Regions from separate parts of the Arthrobacter sp. S2(2024) genome, predicted to be linked through region 1. Evidence: riboswitches for the same ligand, from Rfam matches in the RefSeq annotation. Region 1 holds a riboswitch; the other holds the start of a gene.
The links. A riboswitch is a leader RNA that binds a small molecule or an ion and turns the genes downstream of it on or off. The one in region 1 is predicted to bind S-adenosylmethionine.
Positions count from the first base shown of each region.

Region 2: another riboswitch for S-adenosylmethionine. It lies ahead of VLA65_RS02155 (hypothetical protein); the one in region 1 lies ahead of VLA65_RS04635 (aminotransferase class V-fold PLP-dependent enzyme).

Region 1 is NZ_JAYKZI010000002.1:201,612-209,412, reverse strand. Features, by position in the region: gene VLA65_RS04645 (metal-dependent transcriptional regulator) at 1-554, opposite strand, end outside; gene VLA65_RS04640 (class I SAM-dependent methyltransferase) at 584-1,360, opposite strand; gene VLA65_RS04635 (aminotransferase class V-fold PLP-dependent enzyme) at 1,412-2,824, opposite strand; SAM riboswitch class IV at 2,860-2,972, opposite strand; gene hisN (histidinol-phosphatase) at 3,133-3,945, opposite strand; gene rsgA (ribosome small subunit-dependent GTPase A) at 4,005-5,120, opposite strand; gene aroA (3-phosphoshikimate 1-carboxyvinyltransferase) at 5,123-6,517, opposite strand; gene VLA65_RS04615 (DoxX family protein) at 6,524-7,039, opposite strand; gene VLA65_RS04610 (sigma-70 family RNA polymerase sigma factor) at 7,257-7,801, shown strand, end outside.
Region 2 is NZ_JAYKZI010000001.1:473,507-481,307, forward strand. Features, by position in the region: gene VLA65_RS02145 (helix-turn-helix domain-containing protein) at 161-736, opposite strand; gene VLA65_RS02150 (sodium:solute symporter) at 1,040-2,572, shown strand; SAM riboswitch class IV at 2,654-2,773, shown strand; gene VLA65_RS02155 (hypothetical protein) at 2,788-3,108, shown strand; gene VLA65_RS02160 (hypothetical protein) at 3,133-3,321, opposite strand; gene VLA65_RS02165 (VIT1/CCC1 transporter family protein) at 3,589-4,773, shown strand; gene VLA65_RS02170 (matrixin family metalloprotease) at 4,821-5,741, shown strand; gene VLA65_RS02175 (polysaccharide deacetylase family protein) at 5,844-6,797, opposite strand; gene VLA65_RS02180 (purine-cytosine permease family protein) at 6,809-7,801, opposite strand, start outside.

The DNA of each region.
Region 1 (7,801 bases):
GTGGCGTCGAGGTCGATTTCCTCTGCGGACAAGTACCGCAGCAACTCCGGGTTTTCGTCGCTGATCCGCGTGATCTTGCCGGAATGGCCGTCGTCGAGCTCGATCATGCGGTGCGCATGCGGCAGGCTCACCGAACCGTCCGCGGCAGGGATGGGGTCCCCATGGGGATCGCGTCCGGGGTTGCCCAGCTTGGTGGCCATGCGATCGATGAAGGTGTCCGAAACGGCGTGTTCGAGCATCTCGGCCTCGTCATGGACTTCGTCCCAGCTGTAGCCCAACTCCCTCACGAGGTAGGTCTCGATCAGGCGGTGGCGGCGGACCATGCCCAGGGCAAGCTGCATTCCCCGGGGGGTCAAGGAAATGGCGCTGTAGGGCTGGTGGTCCACCAGGCCTTGGTCCTTGAGCTTGCGGACCATCTCCGAGACGGAGGAATTGGCGACGCCGAGCCGTTGCGCGAGCTGTGAGGACGTGATGGGTTTGTCCTGCCACTCCGTGAAGGAGTAGATGACCTTGACGTAGTCCTCGATCGAGGAGGAGGGCGCACTGGTCTTCACGGTTCCAAGCCTATCGTGAACCGGCCGCATCAGGCTTTCCGCGCCCGCCAGCTCTGCGTGAGATAGGGCAAGGGGATGACCTCGCCCTCGGCATGGCCCAGATGCTCGAAAAGGTACCACTCGAGATTGCGCGTCACCTTGGCCCGGGTGGTCTCATTCGCCCTCAGGTAGTAACTGCGCGACTTCACGAGTTCGAGGATGTCCGCCGGAGTCACGGGATCCTCCCAACGCGTCACATGGCTTTCGAGGCCGGCGAACTCCCGGCCCACCACAGGCCGGAAGTCCGGTTTGTGGACATCGCCGGCATGCATGATGCGAGACAAACGATGGACCCAGGGCACCGACGTGTCCAGCTGGTTCCAGATCAAGCCGATCACACCCTGGGGCCGAAGGATCCGGGCGATCTCGGTGCTGGCGGCGAGGGGATCGCACCAGTGCCAGGCCTGCGCAACGCTGACGACGTCGAATGCTGAGTCCGCCAGTCCAGTTGCCTCGGCCGTACCCTCCAGGGCGATCACTTGTGGATACGTTTTGCGCAGTTGCGTGAGCATGTCCGTGGAGGGGTCCACTGCGGACACCGCCAGCCCGCGCTCGACGAGGAGCGATGTGAACTTTCCGGTGCCCGCGCCGATGTCTGCCGCGTCCCGCGCGCCTTCCGGCAGCAGCCAGTCAGCTGAATCCGCGGGGTATCCGGGCCGGACACGGTCATAGTGCTCTCCGCCGTCCTGGAAACTCTGACCGAGTTCAAGGCGCCGTTCCTCATAGAGCTTGGGGCCGGCTGACGTGCCTTTGGGTCGCGGGGCCACGCGGAAACTCCTTCGTAGGACAGGAAAAAATACCCTACGAATCTACCGCAATCAGTCGGTGCTGCACGGAGCTGCGCCCGCGGTCCCGGGAGTGTTGGGAGCCCATTCCGGGTAGCTGCGGTGATCGTTCGCGGGCACCCAACGGCCGGCGTCCACCACGTAGTCCCAACCGAGGCCATTGCTCTTGAGCGCCTGGATGCCCGCGATGAGCCGGGTGGCGTCTTCCAAACGCGACCCTACGCCGAAACTGGCCCGGAGGGATCCGGAGGGAAGGCCGAGGCGCTTGAGCAGCGGGTGGGCGCAGAAGCGCCCGTCGCGCAGGCCAATGCCGTGCTCGGCCGCGAGATAGGCCGCCACAAGTCCGGCGTCGTAGCCCTGGAGCGAGAAGTTCACGACGCCGATGGTGTCCTCGGGATCCGTGTCGCTGAAGATCTGGTGCACGGTCACGCCGTCGATTTCCTTGAGGCCTTCGACCAGGTGTGAGCGGATGGCGGCCTCGTGGGCGTGCCATTCGTCGTGGTCGAGGCTGGCGATGACTTGTGTGGCCCGGGCGAGGGTGGCCGCACCGAGAACGTTCGGCGAGCCGCCTTCGTGCCTGGCCGGTCCCGTGGCCCAGCTGACGGAATCGAGGCGCGCCTCCCGGACGGCGCCGCCTCCTGCCAGATGCGGCGTGCCGGCGTCGAGCCAGTCGGGACGGCCCACCAGGACACCCGCGCCGAACGGTGCATAAAGCTTGTGCCCCGAGAAAACCAAGTAGTCGACATCCGCGGCGGCGATGTTGATGCGGCGATGCGGGGCAAGTTGCGCCGCGTCCACCACAATCCGCGCCCCGAATTCGTGGGCCAAGGCAGCTAGTTCCTTGATGGGCAGGATTTCGCCGGTCACATTCGACGCGCCGGTGACAGCCAGGAGGCTGACGCCACCATGGGAGAGGGCTGTGCGGACATTGGCTACGGTCTCCGACAAGGTTTCCGCGGCAACAATGCTTCGGTGGGGGACGCCTTGCCACGGCAGCAGGTTTGCGTGGTGCTCGATGTCCAGGTAAAGGACTTCGTCGGTGTGCTTGCCGTCTGTGACCGGCAAGCAGCCGGCCAGGAGATTGAGGGAATCGGTGGTGTTGCGCGTGAAAATGACGGAATCGTCCGGCCGTCCGCCAACAAAGTCACGGACGATGTTGCGGGCGTTTTCGTAGACGGAGGTGCTGATTTGGGAGGCGTAGCCTGCGCCGCGGTGCACACTCGCGTAGTACGGCAGGATCTCGTTGAGGTACGCGGAAACAACCGTCAGGGCAGGTGCGGATGCGCCGTAGTCAAGGTTGGCGTAGCGGATGTGGCCGCCCTGGATCAGGGGTGCCTGCAACTCCGCGCCGGTGACCGCGGCCAGCGGGCGGGATGCCCGAGGCAGCTGCTGTGCGGTTTCGTGGTGCTGCGAAAGAGCCGTGGAAGTAATTGTGGCTGTGCTCATGGGACCTCACTCAAGAGGGACCCCTGCGTGCAGGGGGTCCGCGCTTGCCGCATCCGTTCCGGACCGGCCGGGTCGTCACCCGGGGCACCCCGCCGCGATGGAGGGTTGCCGGCCAGCAAACCGGGGTTTCGCGCTGGCACTCGTGACCTGTAAAGAGAGTAGGACACCGGCGAGGCGGGTTCCAATGTGACCGCGATTGTTAAGCGGATTGTTACACCGCCCGAAAAATGTGCCTTCAGCCGAAGAAAAAGCAGCGGACGCCCCCAAAAGGGGACGTCCGCCGTCGTTTATTCAGTGAACAGGAGGGGCTACAGAAGGTCGTCGAGTTCGGGGTTGAGCCTCTTGAGGACCTCGGAGTGCAGGATCGAGTTAGTGGCGACGGCGTTTCCCCCGAAGGGGCCGTCCGCGCCATCCAGGGATGTGAAGCGTCCGCCTGCCTCGGTCACGATCGGCACTAGGGCGGCCATGTCGTAGACCTGGAGTTCGGGTTCGGCCGCGATGTCCACGGCACCCTCGGCAACGAGGCAGTAGGACCAGAAATCGCCGTACGCACGGCTGCGCCAGACATCGTTCTCGAGGCCCAGGAAGTTGTCCAGCTTCCCGTGCTGCTTCCACTCGGAAAGCTCGGAGTAGGAAAGCGAGGCGTCTTCGAGCCGGGACACGTTGGAAACTTTCAACCGGGTGGCGGCGGCCAGCGACCGGCCCATGTAGGCGCCGGAGCCCTTGGCCGCCCACCAACGCTTGCCGAGCGCCGGAGCGCTCACGAGCCCCACTACTACTTCGCCCTCGTCCACGAGGGCGATGAGCGTAGCCCAGACGGGTACGCCGCGCACGAAGTTCTTGGTCCCATCGATGGGATCGATGATCCAACGCCTCGAGCCGTGGCCCGTGCTGCCGAATTCTTCGCCGAGGACGGCGTCGCGGGGCCGGGAGCGGGAGAGCTGCCCACGGATTGCTTCCTCGGCGGCTTTGTCGGCATCGGTGACTGGGCTCAGGTCGGGTTTGGTCTCCACCTGGAGGTCCAGCGCCTTGAACCGCTCCATTGTCAGGGAATCGACGGAATCGGCCAGCACATGGGCCAGCCGCAGGTCGTCGTTGTAGCTCGAATCGGGTTGGGTCATGGTTCCAAACTACCGTCTATTCGCCGGTGAGCCGGGGAGGTAGGACGGCATGCGCTGAGTTAGTTGACCGTACCCAGTTCCTTGGCCTCTTGGGCTTCCATGCGCGGGTCCGCACCAAGGAGCCTGCGGAGCGATGCGAGGCGGGCGGGGCCGGCCTCGCCCGCGTGGCCTTCGGCGACCCAGGAATCCAGCCCGCATCGAACGGCGGAGGCATCGTGCTTGCAACCCCGCTCGCACCTTTCCGTCCCCGGTTCCAGGTCCGGGAAGGCGTGCAGGATGCGGTCCGGGTTCACGTGGGCGAGGCCGAAAGAACGGATGCCGGGCGTATCGATGATCCAGCTTCCGCCAGGGGCGTCGCTGAGCTTCAGTGCGAGGGCAGAGGACGAGGTGTGGCGTCCGCGCCCCGTCACGGCGTTGACCCCGCCTGTGGCGCGCTCGGCCCCGGTGAGGGCGTTCACCATAGTGGACTTCCCGACGCCGGAATGGCCCAGGAGGACGGTGACCTTGCCGTCGAGGTAGTCCCGCAACTGGCCGACGGCGTCACTGTCGAGGCGGGCGGACAGGCCGTCGTCGGAGCGGGCGTCGATTCCGGAGGCGCCGGCGTCGGCCGTCCGGCTGATGATGATCGGGAAACCGAGGCTCACATAGTTGGCGAGTAGTTCCGTCGGATCCTTGACATCTGCTTTGGTGACGAGCAGCAGCGGCTCGATTCCGGCGTCGTACGCTGCCACCAAGGCGCGGTCGATGAATCCGGTGCGTGGTTCCGGATTGGCTGCCGCAACCACCACCACGAGCTGGTCGGCGTTGGCGACGACGGCTCGCTCGATCGGATCCGTGTCATCGGCACTTCGCCGCAGGAGGGTCTTTCGCTCCTCGACGCGCACGAGGCGGGCGAGGGTGTCCGGTGCTCCGGACACATCGCCGACGAGCGCCACGAAGTCTCCGGGAACCACAGGGGAGCGACGGAGCTCCCGGGCGCGGGCCGCGATGACGATGCGCTCGTTGTCCGAGCTTTCGCCCACGATCGCGGTGTAGCGCCCGCGGTCGACTGTGATGATACGCCCGATCACGGCGTCGTCGTGGCTGGGGCGGTCCTTCGTACGGGGTCGTGTGCCCTTCTTGTTGGGGCGGATCCGGACATCGGACTCATCCCAGGAGCGTGCGTCGCGAGCCATCGTCAGTTGCTTGTCTCCATTGAAACGGTGTCCGCGGCAGCTGCGCCGGCAGTGAGCATCGACGCCCAGATGTGCGGGAATTCCGGCATGGTCTTTGACGTCGTTGCGATGTCTTCAACCTGGACACCCTCGACGGCGAGCCCCAGGATGGCGCCCGCAGTAGCCATGCGGTGGTCGGCGTAGCTGTGCACGACGCCGGCGTGCAGCGCTGCGGGCCGGATCACCAGGCCGTCGCTGGTTTCCTCGGCGTCGCCGCCGAGCCGGTTGATCTCGGCGACCAGCGCGGCCAGCCTGTCCGTTTCGTGTCCCCGCAAATGCGCGATGCCGGTGAGCCGGGAAGGACCGGTTGCCAGGGCGCACAATGCCGCTACGGTAGGAGCGAGTTCGCTGGTTTCGTCGAAATCCGCTCCCAGGATTTCCGGTCCGCCGGTGACCGTCAGTGTGCCGTTGTCCAGCGTGACGGTTGCACCCATGGTGGCGAGGATGTCCCGCCAAAGGTCCCCGACTTGCGTGGTGTTGGCCGGCCAGTTGGGGATGCGGATGGTTCCCTTCGTGGCCAACGCCGCGGCGAGGAAGGGACCCGCGTTGGAAAGGTCCTGCTCGATCCTCTCGTCGAACGCCTGAATGGTGCCGGGGGCGACCCGCCAATGGTTCGGCACGGAGTCATCCACCTGCACTCCGACGCCGCGCAGGACCGAGACGGTCATGTTGATGTGGTCGAGGCTCGGCACGGGCTTGCCGACATGCTCGAGGTGAAGGCCCTCATCGAACCGGGCGCCGACCAGCAACAGGGCGGAGACGAACTGCGACGAAGCGCTTGCGTCGATCACCAAGTGGCCGCCGCGGACAGAGCCTGTGCCGGAAACCTTGAACGGGAGGGAGTTCGCTGTATGCCCGTCGAGGCCGCTGACTTCCACTCCGAGTGTCCGGAGGGCTTCGATGATGGTGCCCATGGGACGTTGGCGTGCGTGGGGGTCGCCGTCGAACACCGAAGCGCCGTTGCGGAGGGCCGCGAGCGGCGGCACAAAGCGCATGACCGTGCCGGCCAGGCCACAGTCGATGGCGGTCTCCGACGCCGTGGCCGCGGGATCGATGGGGGTGACTTCAAGGTCCGGGCCGTAGTGTCCATCGCCGGGAACTTCGGTGATGGTGGCGCCAAGCTGGCGCAAGGCCTCGACCATCAAGGCGGAATCCCGCGAATGCAAGGGTGCCCGCAGCCTGCTTGGGCCGTTGGCCAAGGCCGCCAGGACCAGATAACGGTTGGTCAGCGACTTCGAGCCGGGAACCGTGACCGTGGCATCCACAGGGTGGCTGGCGAAGGGTGCCGGCCACAGGGGGAGTGCGGGCGGCGTGGCGCTTCCTGAATCGTCGGTCTGCGTGGCGGGGGATCCTGGCATGCTTCCTTATGCTCCAACTGCGTTGTCTACGGCCTTGCGGACGGCACGGTCTGTCTTCTTGAACTGCTTGCCCGTGGCCTTCTTGGCGTCCATGGCGAGGTGTTCGGCACGCCATGCGAGGCTTGGTTTGCCCGCGGTGTCGACGGCGGCGAGGAAAACGCCACCCGTCAGCGAAATGTTCTTGAGCAACTGGGCGCGGCGGGCGAGCCGGCCTTCCTTGGTGCTGATGTCGGCAGAACGCCACTCGACAAAAGTGTTCAGGACCGAGATGCCGGCAAGCACGCTTGCCGAGAACCGGGAGCATTTGCCGAGTGCCAGCAAGGCGCCGGCGCCCACTTGCGCACCGCCGATGACCCTCGCCAGCGTCTTCTCGTCCGCCGGGAAAGGCAGTGACTCGGAAGCGCGGCGGAGCAGCGGAGAGAGCTGCTTGGCAGTGTCATCCGCGTTCTTGAGCTTGTCCAGCCCTGCGACGACAAAACTGGAAGCCAACATTGGCCTGGCGAGAAAACGGACGAGGGACATGTTTTGCCTCCTGGATGGCGTGCCACGGTGTTCAGGTGGTGCTGCGTTCAAGTGGTGCGGTGTTCACGGGGTGCAGTCGGATCTAGTCTTGCATCTTTGCGGAATATTTGCCCGGAGCTTGCCGTTGTCAGAAGAAGGTGCGGTATGGGCTGGACCTTGGATTGTGGCGTGTGTGTGGTGCCGCGCTTTGTCATGTCGTTTGAGTGGAGATGGTTTTTTGGCCTTGGTTAAGGACCGCGAGGGACACTTGGCGCTTGGGCGGGAGCTGCCAGGGGACTCCCGGAGGGTGACAGTAGACTTGGATGCAATGAGCACCATGGATCCGGCCGCAGCGGCCATGTACAAGGCAGCGACCGAAGTCACGGACGCAACGTCCGACGGCGACGCGACGGTTGAGTCCGACGTCGAGATTGCGGTGGACTTCGCAACGGAGACCCCCGAACAACGGAGGGCGCGCTTCGAACGCGACGCGATGCAGTATGTCGACCAGCTTTATTCGGCCGCCATGCGCATGGCCAGGAATCCGTCCGACGCCGAGGACCTGGTCCAGGAGGCCTACACCAAGGCCTTCTCCGCCTTCCACCAGTACAAGCCGGGTACCAACCTCAAGGCGTGGCTGTACCGCATCCTGACCAATACGTACATCAACCTCTACCGGAAGCGGCAGCGAGAACCGTTGCAGTCGAATTCGGACACCATCGAAGACTGGCAGCTGGCGCGGGCGGAGTCCCATACGTCGGCGGGGCTGCGTTCTGCGGAGGC
Region 2 (7,801 bases), on a different contig from region 1:
TTGACTCGAAGGTACAGTCGCCCTGTTTCAGCAGTCGGCACGGATCATTTCAGGCACGTAACACCGAAGGCCCCAGGGTTAAATCCCGGAGTCAGTCATGTTTCAGGCGTGTTACGCCGCGTGTCGGCCACATGCGGTCCCGTATCGCAAAGTGCTGGCGTCAGCGGCTGGCTGCCGGCACCAGGATCCAGAGCACTTCAACGGGCTCGTCGGTTGGATTGACCCAGGTGTGCGGCTCGCGGCCCGGGAAGGACAGCGTGTCCCCCTCTTCGAGTTCGTACTCCTCGTTGGTGAGGATCAATTTGATGCGGCCCTTGACCACGTGCAGGACGTCGACGTCGCAATCGACGGCGTAAAGCTCGGCTTCTCCCCGGCCGCGGGGTTCGATGGAAGCCTGTAGGATCTGCAGCCGTCGTTCCGACCGGGCGGTCAGGAGCCGCTCCACGATTCCCTGGCCGCCAAGCGAAATCCGCGGCCCATCGTCGCGCCGCGTCAGGTGCGTCTCAGGTGCGGCGAAAAGATCGCCGATGGAGACTGAAAGAACTTGGCAAAGCGTCACAAGGGAAGCGACCGACGGCGATGTCAGGTCACGTTCCACCCGGCTCAGGAACCCTTTGGTCAGGCCGGTGGCGTCGGCAACCTGCTCGATGGTGAGCCGCTGCGATTGGCGGGCGGCACGGATTCTGGAACCGATGGCAACGGGGACATTGCTCGGTTCAACGGGGAGAGCCTTCATTCACGAACCTTTCAGGCCGTTTCTGCGGCCCTGTCATTGCAGCAATAGTAGCCGGATCGCCCGCGCGGCAGGGCCTTTGGCAAGCTGGAGGAGCGCCGATGAGTCCGCTGGGCGAGACAGCACCTTGACTGTTACTCGCATCACTACGTAACCTCATAGGCAACAAGTGTTGTTTGTGAGGCATACATCACAGACTACTCTCCCCAATCACCAGCGCAGAGACCTTCCGCAACCCGCAACGAAACCCAGCGGACCGGCGTCGGAATCCCCAAGGGCTCTGCGCATCACTTTCAGGAGCCAACCGTGGACTCTTCGTTCATCAATATTGCGATCGTGGTGGTGTATTTGCTCGCCATGCTGGCCTTCGGCTGGTGGGGCAAGTCGCGCACCAAGAACAACAGCGACTTCCTCGTGGCAGGACGCCGCCTCGGTCCGATGCTCTACACCGGCACCATGGCCGCAGTCGTCCTCGGCGGCGCATCGACGGTTGGCGGCGTCGGCCTCGGCTACAAGTTCGGCGTCTCCGGCATGTGGCTGGTTGTCGCGATCGGTTCGGGCGTGCTCCTCCTGAGCCTGCTTTTCGCCGGCACCATCCAGCGGCTGAAGATCTACACGGTCTCCCAGATGCTGAGCCTGCGTTACGGACAGCGCGCCACACAGACTTCCGGCATCGTCATGCTCGCCTACACCCTGATGTTGTGCGCCACGTCCACGGGCGCCTACGCCACCATCTTCGTTGTCCTCTTCGGCTGGGAGCGCTGGCTCGCCATCGCCGTCGGCGGCGCAATCGTCCTGGTCTACTCAACGATCGGCGGCATGTGGTCCATCACCCTCGCCGACCAGGTGCAGTTCATCATCAAGACCGTGGGCATCTTCTTCCTCATGCTCCCGTTCGTCCTGAACGCCGCAGGCGGCTTCGATGGCATCCGTGCCCGCGTTGACGCCAGCTTCTTCCAGTTGGACGGCATCGGGGCACAAACCATCATCACGTACTTCGTGGTCTACACCCTGGGCCTGCTGATCGGCCAGGACATCTGGCAGCGCGTCTTCACCGCCAAGACTCCCAAGGTGGCCCGTTGGGGCGGTGCCACCGCGGGTATCTACTGCGTCCTGTACGGCGTCGCCGGCGCATTGATCGGCCTTGCCGCCCGCGTGGCACTGCCCAACATCGACGTGAAGGCCCTCGGCAAGGACGTCGTCTACGCCGAGGTTGCCACGCACATCCTGCCGATCGGCATCGGCGGCCTCGTGATGGCCGCAGCAGTCGCGGCCATGATGTCCACGGCTTCCGGAGCCCTCATCGCCGCGGCCACCGTTGCCCGCGCCGACGTGGTCCCGTTCGTGGCCAGCTGGTTCGGCAAGACCATCAACACCGACGACACCGAGAACCCCGAGCACGACGTCAAGGCCAACCGCTACTGGGTCCTCGGACTGGGCATCGTGGCCGTGTTGATATCCATGGCGGCGCAAGACGTCGTGGTCGCCCTGACCATCGCCTACGACATCCTGGTGGGCGGCCTGCTGGTTGCCATCCTGGGTGGCCTGGTCTGGAAGCGGGGCACCGGTATTGCCGCGGCCTGGTCCATGGCCGTGGGGTCCGTACTGACCCTGGCCCTGCTGATCGCCTATGCCACGGGAATCATCCCCAGCGAAGACGGCGTCTACGCCAACGATCCCATCTATTGGGGCCTCGGAGCCTCGTTGCTGGTGTACGTTGTGGTCTCGCTGCTGACGCCTCCCACGGAGCCCCAGGTCCGCGAAGCATGGGACCGTCGCGTCGCCGGAGGAGTCACCGAGGAACTCCCGTTGGAGGCCCACCCGGTGGCCAGCCACTAAGTTTCACTGAGTCAAGTACGACGGCGGCGCCGCACCTTTTTCCGGGGTGCGGCGCCGCCGTCGCATGTACAGTAGGAAGAGCTTCAAGAGATGCGGCGCCAAGCTCCGACTTGCCACACGCCAACCCCATGTTCACGGGTGGTTCGGATGAAGAAGCGGCCCGGCTCGGACCAGAGACAACCGAACGGGCAAGAGCAACTCCACAGGAGAAGGCCATGCCTTTCGAAAACGGCGCCACCGCCATAGCCGACCGCACCACCCAGCCCAGCACCCTCTTGTCGCCCCGCCCCCGCCGGGTGGACGAATTCGTCCGGGTGATTCCCGGCGTCGACCTCTCCCAAGGCTCCGTCACGTTCGTCGTGGACGGAAACCTGGAACGCTATTGGCACCATGAGCCGCGGCTCATCACCCAAGCCCTTTCAAAAGCGGTCCAGCCCGCCCGCTGGTTCCCCGCCACACGGAAACTCACCCTGACGGTGGCGGCAACCGGGCACCGGGCAGGCGTGCAGAGGCACTTCATCCTGAGCGCGTTTTAGCTCCGGGGTTTAGCGAGCCCGGGGCTATTCGAACTCTTCGTCCTCGCGGTGTTCCTCTGCGTCGAGCGGAACCACCCGTTCGTCGTCGTCGAGGACCTCGGATTGTTCCTCCCAGTCCTCGTCCACCTCAAGGTCTTCGCTGTAGTCGTAGGCGGGATCGGCCTCGACCGTGGGACGGTCGGGGTGGCGGGCGTGGGTTTCGGTGCTGTCCATGGTGCAACCTCCGTTCGACGTGCCGCTGAGCCCATCGCACAGGCACATGAGGCAGCCGGTCACCACGCTACCCCGCCAATTCGTGGACCCTGTCCATCCATCCCAGCACTGCCCCCAGCCGCGGTCAAGGCCTCCCGGGAGCCTCCCGTTTTTGAGGCGCGCCTAAAACGTCCAGTGAGGATTGCCAGCCGAAAAACCGCGGAAATTGGCGATAGAGTGGAGCCGCAATGAGGCGATGAAGCCCGCCCCAGCAACCCAGGAGTCCCGGTGCACCCGCACGCAGATCCACAGAACCCGACAGATCCAGACAACACGCATCCCGACAATCCCTCGGACCAAAGCAGTCCATCGCAAGACGAAGCGGCCCCCAAGACTCCCCCGTCGTCGGACATCAAGCGCTGGCGTCAGTACTTGGCGGACGAGCGGGCCGAGGCCGCCGTGTACCGCCAACTGGCGCAGCGCCGCGACGGCGAGGAACGCGAAATCCTGTTGGCACTCGCAGAGGCCGAGGGCCGCCACGAGGCACACTGGCTCAAGCTCCTCGGGGAACATGCCGGCATGCCGAAGGCGGCCTCGATCCGAAGCCAAATGCTCGGCTTCCTCGCCCGGAACTTTGGATCAGTGTTCGTGCTGGCCCTCGCCCAAAGGGCTGAAGGCCGCTCGCCTTACGCGAAGGATCCAGCAGCGACCCGCGCCATGGCGGCTGACGAACAGATCCACGAGGAAGTAGTCCGCGGCCTGGCGACGCGCGGCCGCAACAGGTTGTCCGGCACTTTCCGCGCGGCCGTATTCGGCGCCAACGACGGCCTTGTCAGCAACCTTTCACTCGTGATGGGCATGGCGGCCACCGGCGTCCCCGCCACTGTGGTCCTGTTCAGCGGCATCGCCGGCCTGCTGGCAGGCGCGCTGTCCATGGGTGCCGGCGAATATGTCTCTGTCCGCTCGCAGCTCGAGCTCCTCAAGGCCACCCGCCCTACCCAGGCCACGCTGACCGCAGCCCCGGCCCTGGACATCGAGCACAACGAGCTGGTCCTCGTGTATCTGGCCCGGGGCATGTCCCGCGAAGCCGCCGAACACCGGGCCGCTGAACGCATGGGCGTCTACAGCTGCGATTGCGATCCCAGCCTCTCCCTGCACCCCGAAGTGGAAGAAACCGTCAATGAGCACGAGGCCGTGGGCTCCGCTTGGGGCGCCGCGATCTCGAGCTTCTGCTTCTTCGCTTCGGGCGCCATTGTGCCCATCCTGCCGTTCATCTTCGGCATGACCGGCTTCGCGGCGCTTGCTGTGGCCGGTACGCTGGTGGGCATCGCGCTTCTGTCGACCGGCGCCGTCGTCGGCTTGTTGTCCGGAACCTCGCCGCTGACCCGCGGCCTCCGGCAGCTCGCCATCGGTCTCGGCGCGGCCGCGGCCACGTATGGGCTGGGCTTCGTCTTCGGCGCTGTCATCGGTTAGTACCGCCGGCCCGCTGGGGTGCCCGGTACAGGGATTTGGGGGAAGACTTGCATTCAAACTACGGGTACGACGGCGGCCCGCCGCCCAAGCGCCCCAGCACCGCGCTCGCGCTGTTCCGAAATTTGATGCTGGTGGCGGTGGTCGCTGCCGTAGCCGTGTTGGTCAGTGGATTCCTCCGGGGCGACCCTGGAATCACCGGCTTGCTTCCGAACCTGGCCCCGTCCGCCCACGCCACGGCAAGCAGCTCCGGGCCGGGCGGGGCTCCCGGACAGGGTCAGCCAAAGGCGGCCCGCGCGCCGGATACACCGCCGCCTGGCCTGGAAGAAGCCGGCCACCCGCTTGGCTCCCCCGCCAAGCCTGCGGTGGCCAGCAACTCCTTCAAGTTCCTGGCCACCAATGCCGACGGCACCCCCGTGGGCTACTCTCCGTGCCGGCCACTGCACTACGTGGTCAACGCGGCTCTCGCCCCGGCCGGATCCGAGGGGCTCATCGCCGACGCCATTGCAAAGATTGCCGCTGCTACGGGCCTCACATTCGTTGACGACGGCACCAGCAAGGAAACCCCCTCCGAGAAGCGCAAGCCGTACCAGCCCGCGCTCTACGGAGACCGTTGGGCCCCGCTGCTGATTTCCTGGACCACTCCCGAGGCGGCTCCCGCATTGACAGGATCCGTCATCGGAACCGGCGGCAGCACCATGTACAGCTTCGGCACCGGACCCAAGAGCTACGTCTCGGGAAGCCTGGACTTGGACGCCCCGCAAATCACGGAACTGCTGGGCGTCTCCGGCGGCGCCCATTACGTCTCCGCAGTGATCCAACACGAACTTGGCCACGTGGTTGGCCTTGACCACGTAGACGATCCGATCCAGCTCATGTACCCGGAGATCGGCGCCCCTGATGGTTTGGCGGCCGGAGACCTGAATGGACTCTACAAACTCCACACCGCTCTGTGCCGCACCGACCTGTAGCCCGGCCCACCCTTAGCCCGGCCCACCCAACTAGCTCGCATTAGGTGTCGTTTTGGGCCCTGATAACGACAACAACTGCGAGTCAGTTGGGTGGGGACGGGCTTAGTTGGGGGCGGGTAGTAGGACGCGGGCGGACGTGAAGCTGGCTCCTGCGCCCGGGTAGGACGGGACCTCGATCCGGGCGTGGCTGTGGATCTCGTTCACCGTGGCCTTGGTGTGCTCGGCGATCCGTTCCAAGGTGGTCACCCACATCCCGTCCATGGCCTTGACTCGTCCGATCAGCTGCTCCAAGGCAACCGCCTTGGACGGACGGCCGGAGATGAAAGGGTGGTTGGTCAAGACGAAACAGCTGCCTTGGGTGTGGTGGGCTTCGGCTTCGAGGGTCCACATCTCCAACACCTTGGCCGGACTCTCGATGACCCCGCTGCCTGTCACTCCCGGATAGAACGCGTATTGTTCCCAATCGTCCAAGGCCCAATCCACCGGGATCTCCACGATGTCCCGCGAATCACCCGAATCCGAGGCAACCGCCATGCGGTAGGGGGCATCGCCGTCGAGCAGGCTTGAATCGTAGAGGAAGCCACGGTCCGCGAGCAGCGCCGGCGAATGCCAGTTGAGCTCCCACCACGGTGCCCTGTAGCCGACCGACCTGACCCCGGCTACCTTCGCGAGCGCGTCGAGCCCGCGGTCCAGGTAGTTGGCCTCGGTGGCGGCGTCGATTCCCTGCATTGGCTCGTGCAGGTAGCCGTGGTGGGCGACTTCATGGCCGCCGTCGACGATCCGCCGCACCACGTCCGGGTAGCTTTCCGCCGTGAATCCCGGGATGAAGAAGGTTCCCTGGATCTCTTGGCGCTCGAGGATCTTCAAGAGTCGCGGAACAGCAACCCTCGGGCCGTAGGACTGGTGGCTCATGAGGGACATGCGCCTGGTGCTCGTGGGATCGTGCGCGATGGTGCAGGATTCGGCGTCGACGTCGAAGGTGAAGGACGCCGCTGCCCTGAAGCCTTCAGGCCAAGTGATCGAGTGTGCCTCGTCGGGGAAAGCGTTGGTGGTCATCGGGTGTCCTTTCAGTCGTTGACCAGATTGGCGACGGCGTCTTCCGCAAGCGGCTGCGACGCTGCGGTCTCGGAAGACAGCGGAAGGTACCGGGCATGGACCCGTGGGCCCAGCGCGCCATAGACTGCCGCGGCAACAAGTCCGCCTGCCAGCCAGGACAAGTCGATCCCGCCCATGGCCGTGGCGATGGGGCCTTGCATGATCGGCAGGACGCCGTACATGAACAGCCACGTGGCAAAGATGCCTACCAGGAGCGCGGTGATCCCGGCCCAGTTGAACGCCGGGAGCCGGCGGGTACCCACAGGGTCGAAGAGCCGGTCGACTGCTACGGGGCTGCGCTTGTCCACCCAGAAGTAGTGCACCAACATGATGCCTCCCCACGCGGCTACCCACGCCACGAGCCCGCCGAGCCACGTGCTCAGCGTTGACGCGAAATCCTCCTGCAGGATGAAGAACACGACGCCGACCAGGGCAAGGAGTCCGACGAAGAGGTTCAAGGAGCGACGCTTGACCTTGATGTCCAGCGCCTGGGCAGCTACCGAAAAGGTGTAGATGTTCAGGATGTTCGTCGCGATGGGACCGTGCAGCACCAGGAAGAGCACCGGGATGGCCAGCACGCCGAAGTTGTCCACGATGAGGTGGCCGGGATCGGCCGTGCCGCTTTTCGTTGCCAAGCTGGCGCCAAGGATGCCGAGCCACACCACCGGGAGGAACTGGCCGAATACGGAGGCCAGGTAGACCTTGTGCTTGGGGACGGACTTGCTGACGAAGCGTGAATAGTCCGCCGCGTAGGTGAACCAGGTGATCCCCCAGCCGATGCCGATAACCGTCATCACGGTGGTCATGGCCGCGATCCGCGCGCCGCCCTCAAGGACAGCACCGGGAGGGCCTGCGTAACCCCAATCGATGTTCATGCCGAACCAGGCCACGGCGGACATCGCGATCAGCACCACGATGGTGGGCGGGACGGTCCACTTCTCGAAAGCCGCGATGGCCTTGTAGCC